Bradyrhizobium sp. AZCC 1610: one gene and its partner. The protein of the gene in region 1 interacts with the protein of each later gene in a pairwise test. Links are inferred from orthologs where the notes say so. Each region holds a gene or a part of one and is shown in the gene's direction. Other genes may lie near its edges.

Region 1 (5,330 bases):
GCCATGCTGGCCTATCACGTCGAAGCCGAGGTCACGTCCTGGACCCCAGAGGAGGACGCGGCCCTGATGACCGAACTGCTGGCCGTGCATAACCGGCTCAACGCGAAGAGGCTGCTCGGGCCGTCGGCGCGGCTGGGCGCGACGGCGGAAGCCCGCACCTTGCGGGGTCCGGGCGCCGGAATGGTCATCGACGGGCCGTTTGCCGAGACCAAGGAACAGTTGCTGGGTCTATATGTGTTGAATTGCGCCGACGAGGATGAAGCGATCGGCATTGCGCGCGACCTGCGCCGCGTTAATCCGTCCGCCGTTTACGAGATCCGCCCGATCAGGCTTTATCTTCCCGGCGAGGCTTTGCCGGAAACGGCGAGCGAGGGTTAGCGCTGAGATGTGCTCTCCTCGCCGCTTGGTCGCGGCCGGCGCGGGAGAGTTCATGGGGGTGGCTTGCCTCCAGGGGAACAAAAGCGAATTCGTTGACACAACCGGTCGACGGCGTAGGCTTGTCGCATCTCGTTTTGCGGGAACTTGCTCGAGCCTGCCGTCAGCTATCGCGCTGTTTTCGGTATGAGCCGGTCGGGACAAAGGCTCGTCCATTCTCGCAAAGAAAATGACGATCACGCTGCCGTCAATTTCTCGGCGTTTGATCCATATCAGGCTGCGCGCCTCCCATAGGTCTCGAAATCTGGCTGCACTCTTTGTCATGGAGTTCATCCGATGCAATCCAGGGTCCGAACGCTGATTGCTCTTGTCCTGGCGCTGACGTCATTGAGCGCGATCACCGAGCGGGTGCGCGATCCAGGCGTGACCGACACTGAAATTCGCATCGGCAACGTTATGCCCTATAGCGGGAGTCTGGAGGTCTTCGGAGCGATTGGAAAAGCCGAAGCGGCGTATTTCGAGATGATCAACGAGCGTGGCGGGATCAATGGCCGCAAGGTGCGCTTCATCTCATATGATGACAAATCCGATCCATCGACGGCTCTGAGCCTCACGCGCGACCTCATCGAGAAAGACGACGTCCTCCTGATGTTCGGTTCGTTCGGAACGCCGGGGAATTTTGCCGTTCGCGCATACTTGAACGAAAGGCAAATTCCTCAACTCTTTGTCGCCTCCGGAGACGATCATCTAAGCGATCCGTCGATGTTTCCGTGGACAATGGGCTGGCAGCCCTCCATTCGCGAAGAGGGGCGCATCTACGCCAACTACATCCAGGCGTTTTACCCCGGAAAAAGGATCGTCGCTCTTTGGCAGAACGATCATTTCGGCCGAGAATTGTTCAAGGGGTTGGAAGACGGGCTCGGTGACATCGCCCGGATGATCAGGGTCGACATCGCCTACGATATCGCCGATCAGCATCTGGACACGCACGTATCGATCTTGAAGCGATCAGGCGCCGAAATTTTCGTATTCGCAGGCGTGCCGGAAAACGCAGCGAAAGTCGCCCGAATAGCGGCGGATCTCAATTGGCATCCGGTGTTCATCTTGAACCATATGGCTTCATCGATCGCGACGGCGCCAAAGCCCGCCGGCCAGGAAAGCTCCTTGAGCGTCATTACAGCTGCCTTCTTGAAGGATGCCAATGATCCGGCCTGGAAGGACGAGCAAGCCGCCAGGGACTGGCAGACATTTGTCGAGAAATATAATCGGGCCGGAGGCACAGACGATACTTCCGCCGTCTTCGGCTACGCCGCCGCCGAGACATTGGCCCAGGTGCTCAAACAATGCGGCAATGACCTGTCTCGCGAGAACGTCATGAAGCAGGCGGCGGCCCTGAAAGACTATCAAGGCTCCATGTTGTTGCCCGGGATCAAAATCAGCACGGGACCCTGGAACTTCCGGCCGATCAAACACCTGCGGCTGATTCAATTCGACGGCCGCACCTGGCAGCCGATTGGCGAAGTGCTCGAAACGGCTTTCTCCAATGCCCAGAAGTAGGTGGCGCGCGGAGTAGCTGGCGTGAGAGTTCAAGGATGGCTGGCCGAAGCTCGGCTTGCCGACGGCAACAGTCCGTCTACGCTCAAGCTACGCCGGACACGCTCCGACCTGACGGTCTCCGCGTGGCTTGCCTAGCCGTAGCTCGCGGCCACAGCCCGCCTTCGCCCTGTGGGCTTCGGCGTGGCAGCCTTCTCTCGCTTCGCGAGCGAAGGCTGGTGGGGAAGGAAGGACTCGAACCTTCGAAGCCATACGGCGGCTGATTTACAGTCAGCTCCCTTTGCCACTCGGGACACTTCCCCGTCCGCCAGCGTCAGGAACCGGCCGCCCGAGTGGCGGAGGACCGGACCATGGATGACGCTGAGGCCGAAAGCCCGTTTCGAAGCGGCTTCGACCGGCGCGTTTATGGGCGAAGCGGGATGGCAAAGTCAACCAACGGCGGTGGCCAAAAGCGCTCTCGATGGGCCAAATTGCCATATTCGGGGACCCGTGACACAAGCTCCCCATGAGCGATCGCGACCGAAAACCGCCGTTCCGCCGCGGCGGCGGCAAACCCTTCGAAAAAGGGCGAAAATTCGCCCGTCCGCCGGGCCGCCGGGACCGGGACGCGAGCCCTGACGGGCCGGTGATTCTTTATGGCTGGCACACGGTGACGGCGGCTCTGGCCAACCCGGAACGGCAGATCCGAAAGCTGTTCCTGACCGAAAACGCCGCAAGGCGGTTGGCGGACGAGCATATCGACACCCGCGTTCCCCCTGAAATCGTCCGCCCGAACGCGATCGACCAGCGGCTTGGGCCCGACGCCGTGCACCAGGGGCTATTGGCGGAGGCCGAGCCCCTGCCCTCGCCCGACATCGATACGCTGCCGCTGGAAGGCATCGTGCTGGTACTCGACCAGATCACCGATCCGCACAATGTCGGCGCGATCATGCGCTCGGCGGCCGCGTTTGCGGTGAAAGCGATCGTCACCACGGCCCGCCACAGCCCCGAGGCCACCGGCGTGCTGGCGAAATCCGCGTCCGGCGCGCTGGAGCTGGTACCGCTGGTGACCGTGCAGAACCTCGCCCGTGCGCTCAACGAGTTGAACGACCGCGGCTTCATGACGGTCGGGCTGGACAGTGAGGGGACCGAGGATCTCGGCGCGGTGACGCTGCAGCAGCCGCTCGCCCTGGTGCTGGGCGCCGAAGGCAAGGGCCTGCGGCAACTGACGCGCGAGACCTGCAGCGTGGTGGCGCGGCTCGACATGCCCGGCGAGATCAAGAGCCTGAACGTGTCGAACGCCGCGGTGCTCGCGCTTTATATCGGCGCCAGCCGGCTCGGCCTGATGAAATGAAAAGCGCCCGCTCGCGGGAGGCGAACGGGCGCTGAAGCTTGCAGGGCTCTACTGGATCAGTAGTAGCGGCGCAGCACGCGCTGGCCGTAATAACGCCCGGCGTGGCCGTAGCGGTGTGCGCGATAACCGTAGTGCGGACGGTTGTAGCCATAGCCGTAGCCGGAGATCGAGCCTTCGCGATAGACCCGGTACGGCGCAAAGTTACCGGGACCGGTATAGGTCGGACCCTGGTTGACGTAATAATACTGCTGCTCCGGATCGGGCAGCCGTTCGCGGACCCAGCCGCCGCAGGGATTGCAACCCGAGTAGCCATACGCCGCGACCGGCGCGACATAGACCTGCGGCTGCCAGCAACCGTTGTAACCGCACGCCATCGCGGGCGCAGCGGCCATGACGGCGACTGCGGCGATCAATCCTTTAATCAAATGACGCATTACTCTCTCCTGTTCGTATTTTCGTTGGTCTTAACGTGGAAGGTTGTGCGGCCTGCGCCGATCATAGTTCGGCGCGTAGATGATCTCGGGCGGATCGACGGGTATGTTCGATTGCGCCGGCAGCGGCGCCGACTGCGCCGACCAGGATTGATGATAGCTCTCGGCCGGCTGCGGCAATTTGCGGTTCGCCGGCGGCTCGATTTCCAGCCGCCCGTAACCGGGCATGCGGCCGGCGCTCGGATAATAATGGCCGACGCGCGGCACCGGATCGATATAGCGGCCACCGTAAATGGTCGGCTCGACATGGGTGCCCTTGCCCAGACCCCAATCGCCTTCGATCACCGCATAGGATGCATCGACGCCGTTAATGATGATGGGTACGCCGGGACGGCCCGGAATCACGATCTCGAAGCCACCGCCGGCAAAGGCCGTCGACATCATCGCCGCCAAAATTGCCAGTGTCGAGGCAACGCGCATCGCTTGGGATCCCGCTTTCCTGGAGTCCCAATTTAATCCAACAAGCCGGTTCAGGGGTTAAGGCGGTCGGCCAAACTGGTGGTAAGGCTAACGGGCAAGCATGGATCGCCGTTCAATTGCGAGAAATGGCGCTATCCAAACGTTAACGCCGGGGATCGGAAGGCCGACCCCGGGGGGATCGGAAGGGCCGACCCCGGGGGATCGGAAGGCCGACCCCGGGCGCTCGGCTGCCCGCTCGATTGTCATTTGCGCGGCAATATCGCACCATCCCGCCCTCTCCCGCTCTCTCTGAACTCCAGCCGAAATGCCTGAAATGACGACCAAAACGCCTGCGAAGAACGTGCTCTGGATCATGTGCGACCAGCTTCGCTACGACTATCTCGGCTGTACCGGACACCCGATCCTGAAGACGCCGAACATCGACGCGATGGCCAGGCGCGGCGTGCTGTTTTCCAACGCCTATGTGCAGTCGCCGATCTGCGGCCCGTCGCGGATGTCGTTCTATACCGGCCGCTACATGCGCTCGCACGGTTCGCACTGGAACGGCTGGCCGCTCCGCATAGGCGAACCTACGCTCGGCGATCACCTCAAGAAGATCGACGTCCGCAACGTGCTGGTCGGCAAGACCCATATGGCTCCCGACCTGGAGGGGCTGAAGAATCTCGGGATTCCACCGGACTCGATCATTGGCGTGCACGTATCGGAATGCGGGTTCGAGCCCTATGAGCGGGACGATGGGCTGCATCCGACCGGGCGGCCGCGGCCGGCCTACGACAATTATCTGCGCCAGCACGGCTACGACGCCCCCAATCCGTGGGAGCACTGGGCGAATTCCGGAGCGGCCGAGGACGGGACCTTGCAAAACGGCTGGTTGCTGGTGCACGCCGACAAGGCCGCGCGCGTGCCGGACGAACATTCCGAAACGCCCTACATGACGCGGCGCGCGATGGAGTTCATCGCAGAGGCCCAGGACGACGGCCGGCCATGGTGCCTGCATCTGTCCTACATCAAGCCGCACTGGCCCTACATCGCACCGGAGCCCTACGCCAGCATGTACGGGCCGCAGGACGTACAGCCGGTGATCCGCTCGCAGGAGGAGCGCGCCAACGCCCATCCGGTGTTCGCCGCCTATATGGACATGCGCTATTCCCGCAACA
Region 2 (2,998 bases), 400 kb from region 1 along the record:
AGCCCTTTTCTTGTTTTTCAGTCGCAAAATTCGGATAGCACCCGGCTTAGATAGCGTCCAGCCCGGATTCTCCGGTTCTGATCCGGATCGCTTCCTCGATGTTGGAGACGAAGATTTTGCCGTCGCCGATGCGCCCGGTCTGGGCGGCGCGGCGGATCGCGTCGATGGCCTTCTCGACCAGATCGTCCCCGATCACGATCTCGATTTTCACCTTGGGCAGGAAATCTACGATGTATTCCGCGCCACGATAGAGTTCGGCGTGTCCCTTCTGCCGGCCGAAACCCTTGGCTTCGGTCACCGTGATACCCTGCAGTCCGACTTCCTGAAGCGCCTCTTTTACCTCGTCGAGCTTGAATGGCTTGATGATGGCTTCAATCTTCTTCACTGAGCGCCTCCCGGGCATTTCCAAATTCAGAGTACAGATGTCGCGCGAGGCGCCGTCTGGTTTGATCCTTGCTTCCGGCACAGCACCGGAATGCTCATAATTGACGCGAACTGCGACGATCGTGAGCCGTTTCCTAACCGGCTTCCCCAAAAGCAGGGTCTATGCCAAGTTGTTAATACGCCTGATTTTGGAACGTTATCAGACTTTTAACAGGCAGATGGAAGAGGTCTGGCCGGAACGTTGCATGATAGCGAAGCTTATAAAATAGGCAAACCGATCAATTCCTATGCAGTCGAGGGCTAAGCGAGCCGCGCACACGGCGGAATGTGCCTCTGGAAAAGGCTGACGGATCGAGGATTCGGCATGGAAGTTTTGACCACGACTGAGATGGAGCGTGCCGACCGGTTGACGATCACCGCCGGCACGCCCGGCTTCGCACTGATGATGAGCGCAGGGCAAGCCGTGGCCGAAGCCGCGATGGATCTCGTCGGGGAAGGACCGATCATGGTGGTCGCCGGCCGCGGCAACAATGGCGGCGACGGTTTTGTGGCGGCGGCCGAACTGGCGGCGCGCGGCCGGGAGGTTTCCGTCATCCTGCTGTGCGAGCGCGACAGCCTGCAGGGCGACGCCGCGCTCGCTGCTCGTGGCTGGAAATATCCGGTGCTGCCGTTCAACCCGCAGGCGATTGGCAAGCCGGCCCTGATCATCGATGCGCTGTTCGGCGCAGGCCTCAATCGTCCGGTCAAGGGCGACCCGATCGAGATGATCGAGGCGATCAACGCCAATGGCGCGCCGGTGCTCGCCGTCGACCTGCCGAGCGGCATCAACGGCACCTCGGGCGCGGTGATGGGCGCTGCGATCAATGCCGTGGAGACCGTGACCTTCTTCCGCCGCAAGCCGGCGCACCTGTTGATGCCGGGGCGCAAGCACTGCGGCCGTGTCCGCGTCGCCGATATCGGCATCGACCCCTTCGTGCTCGAGGAGATCCGGCCGCAGACGTCGGAGAACGTTCCGCAAAGCTGGCAAAAAGCCTTTCCCGTGCCTGACATCGACGGCCACAAATATGCCCGCGGCCACGCGGTCGTACTGTCGGGGGAACTGGCGTCGACCGGCGCGGCGCGGCTCGCGGCGCGGGGTGCGTTGCGGGCAGGGGCTGGCCTCGTGACGGTGGCCTCGCCGCGCGATGCGCTCGCGGTTAACGCCGCGGCGCTGACGGCGGTCATGGTGCGCGCCGTCGATACCGTGGTCGAATTCGCCGACATGCTGGATGACAAGCGGCTCAGTTCTGTCGTGCTCGGGCCGGGTGCCGGCGTCAGCCCGCGGACCCGCGATCTTGTCCATACCGCGCTGTCGGCGAAACGCGGCCTCGTGCTCGACGCCGACGCGCTGACGAGTTTTGCCGATGCGCCCGAGCGGTTGTTTGAATCGATCAAGGCTGCCGAGGACCCGCAGGTCGTCCTCACCCCACATGAGGGCGAGTTTCCGCGCCTGTTCAGCGACATCAGCAACAAGCACCCCGGCCGCTCCAAACTGGAGCGGGTGCGCGACGCCGCCGAACGCTGCGGCGCGGTGGTGCTGCTGAAGGGGCCGGATACGGTGGTGGCGTCACCGGACGGACGCGCCAGCATTGCGTCCAACGCGCCGCCTTGGCTCGCTACCGCGGGCGCGGGCGACGTGCTGGCGGGAATGATCGCCGGGATGTTGGCGCAAGGCGTGCCGGCGTTCGAGGCCGCTTGCATCGGCGTCTGGATGCACGGCGAAGCCGCGCGCGAGGCGGGACCGGGGCTGATTGCGGAAGATTTGCCCGAAGTGCTGCCCGCGGTGTTCCGCCGGCTCTATGACGAGTTCGGGATTGAGTATTAGGCAACTCGAACTCGATGATATGGACGCCGCGGCGCGCGTTCACCGGCTCGCCTTCGACCACGCTCTGCCTTGGCTCGCCGGAATGCATACGCATGACGAAGACCGGTGGTTTTATCGCGAGCGGATGTTCAAGACTTGTACGCTTTGGGGCACTTTCGATCGCGACGTCATAACGGGCATGATCGCCTTCCATGACGACTGGATCGAGCAACTGTATGTACTGCCGGAGGCGCAGGGGCGGGGCGTCGGCACCGAATTGCTCGATGTCGCGAAACGCGCTTCCGAGCGCCTGCACCTCTGGACTTTTCAGCGCAATGTGAGGGCGCGACGCTTTTACGAAGCGCGGGGCTTCGCGTTCATCGAGGAAACCGACGGTGCCCGCAATGAAGAAAAGGAGCCGGACGTGCGCTATCTCTGGACGCACCTGTGAGGCGACGCCCTATCCGACGAGATATTTCGCAACCGCTGTCTCGTTCCATTCTAGCCCGAGCCCAGGTCCTCGCGCGGTCACCGTGCCATCGACGACCTTGGCCGGGTAAGCGAGGATCACGCTGGCAAAATCGAGGAATTCGAGCCAGTGCGCGGTTGGCGTCACCGCGAGCATATGGGCGCTGGCCTCCGCAAACAGATGGCTCGACATCGGAATGTTGGCGGCTTCCGCTTGGGCTGCGACCTGCAGCCAGCCGGTGACGCCGCCGCACTTCATCAGATCGGGCATGATGAAGTCGCTGGCGCCGGCTTCGATCGCCT

What was found. The genes of interacting proteins can lie anywhere in the genome.
Region 2: the proteins of rlmB (region 1) and V1279_RS18000 interact in binary tests that used the Escherichia coli proteins (3 or more experiments, as listed by UniProt). The link is inferred for Bradyrhizobium sp. AZCC 1610 from one-to-one orthologs.

The regions. Positions count from the first base shown.
Region 1 is NZ_JAZHRR010000001.1:4,031,470-4,036,799, forward strand. Bases 1,404-4,348 are described here. They hold rlmB (23S rRNA (guanosine(2251)-2'-O)-methyltransferase RlmB), read left to right. Parts: upstream 1,404-2,434; coding sequence 2,435-3,262; downstream 3,263-4,348. Other genes in these bases: V1279_RS20020 (ABC transporter substrate-binding protein), read left to right, coding at 1,404-1,932; V1279_RS20035 (hypothetical protein), read right to left, coding at 3,319-3,696; V1279_RS20040 (hypothetical protein), read right to left, coding at 3,727-4,173. Also shown: V1279_RS20015 (YciI family protein), read left to right, coding at 1-378; more of V1279_RS20020, read left to right, coding at 712-1,403; V1279_RS20045 (alkaline phosphatase family protein), read left to right, coding at 4,487-5,330. UniProt on the Escherichia coli protein: Specifically methylates the ribose of guanosine 2251 in 23S rRNA.
Region 2 is NZ_JAZHRR010000001.1:3,631,153-3,634,150, reverse strand. It holds V1279_RS18000 (NAD(P)H-hydrate dehydratase), read left to right. Parts: upstream 1-748; coding sequence 749-2,248; downstream 2,249-2,998. Other genes in the region: V1279_RS17990 (enolase C-terminal domain-like protein), read right to left, coding at 2,688-2,998; V1279_RS17995 (GNAT family N-acetyltransferase), read left to right, coding at 2,268-2,678; V1279_RS18005 (P-II family nitrogen regulator), read right to left, coding at 47-385. UniProt on the Escherichia coli protein: Bifunctional enzyme that catalyzes the epimerization of the S- and R-forms of NAD(P)HX and the dehydration of the S-form of NAD(P)HX at the expense of ADP, which is converted to AMP.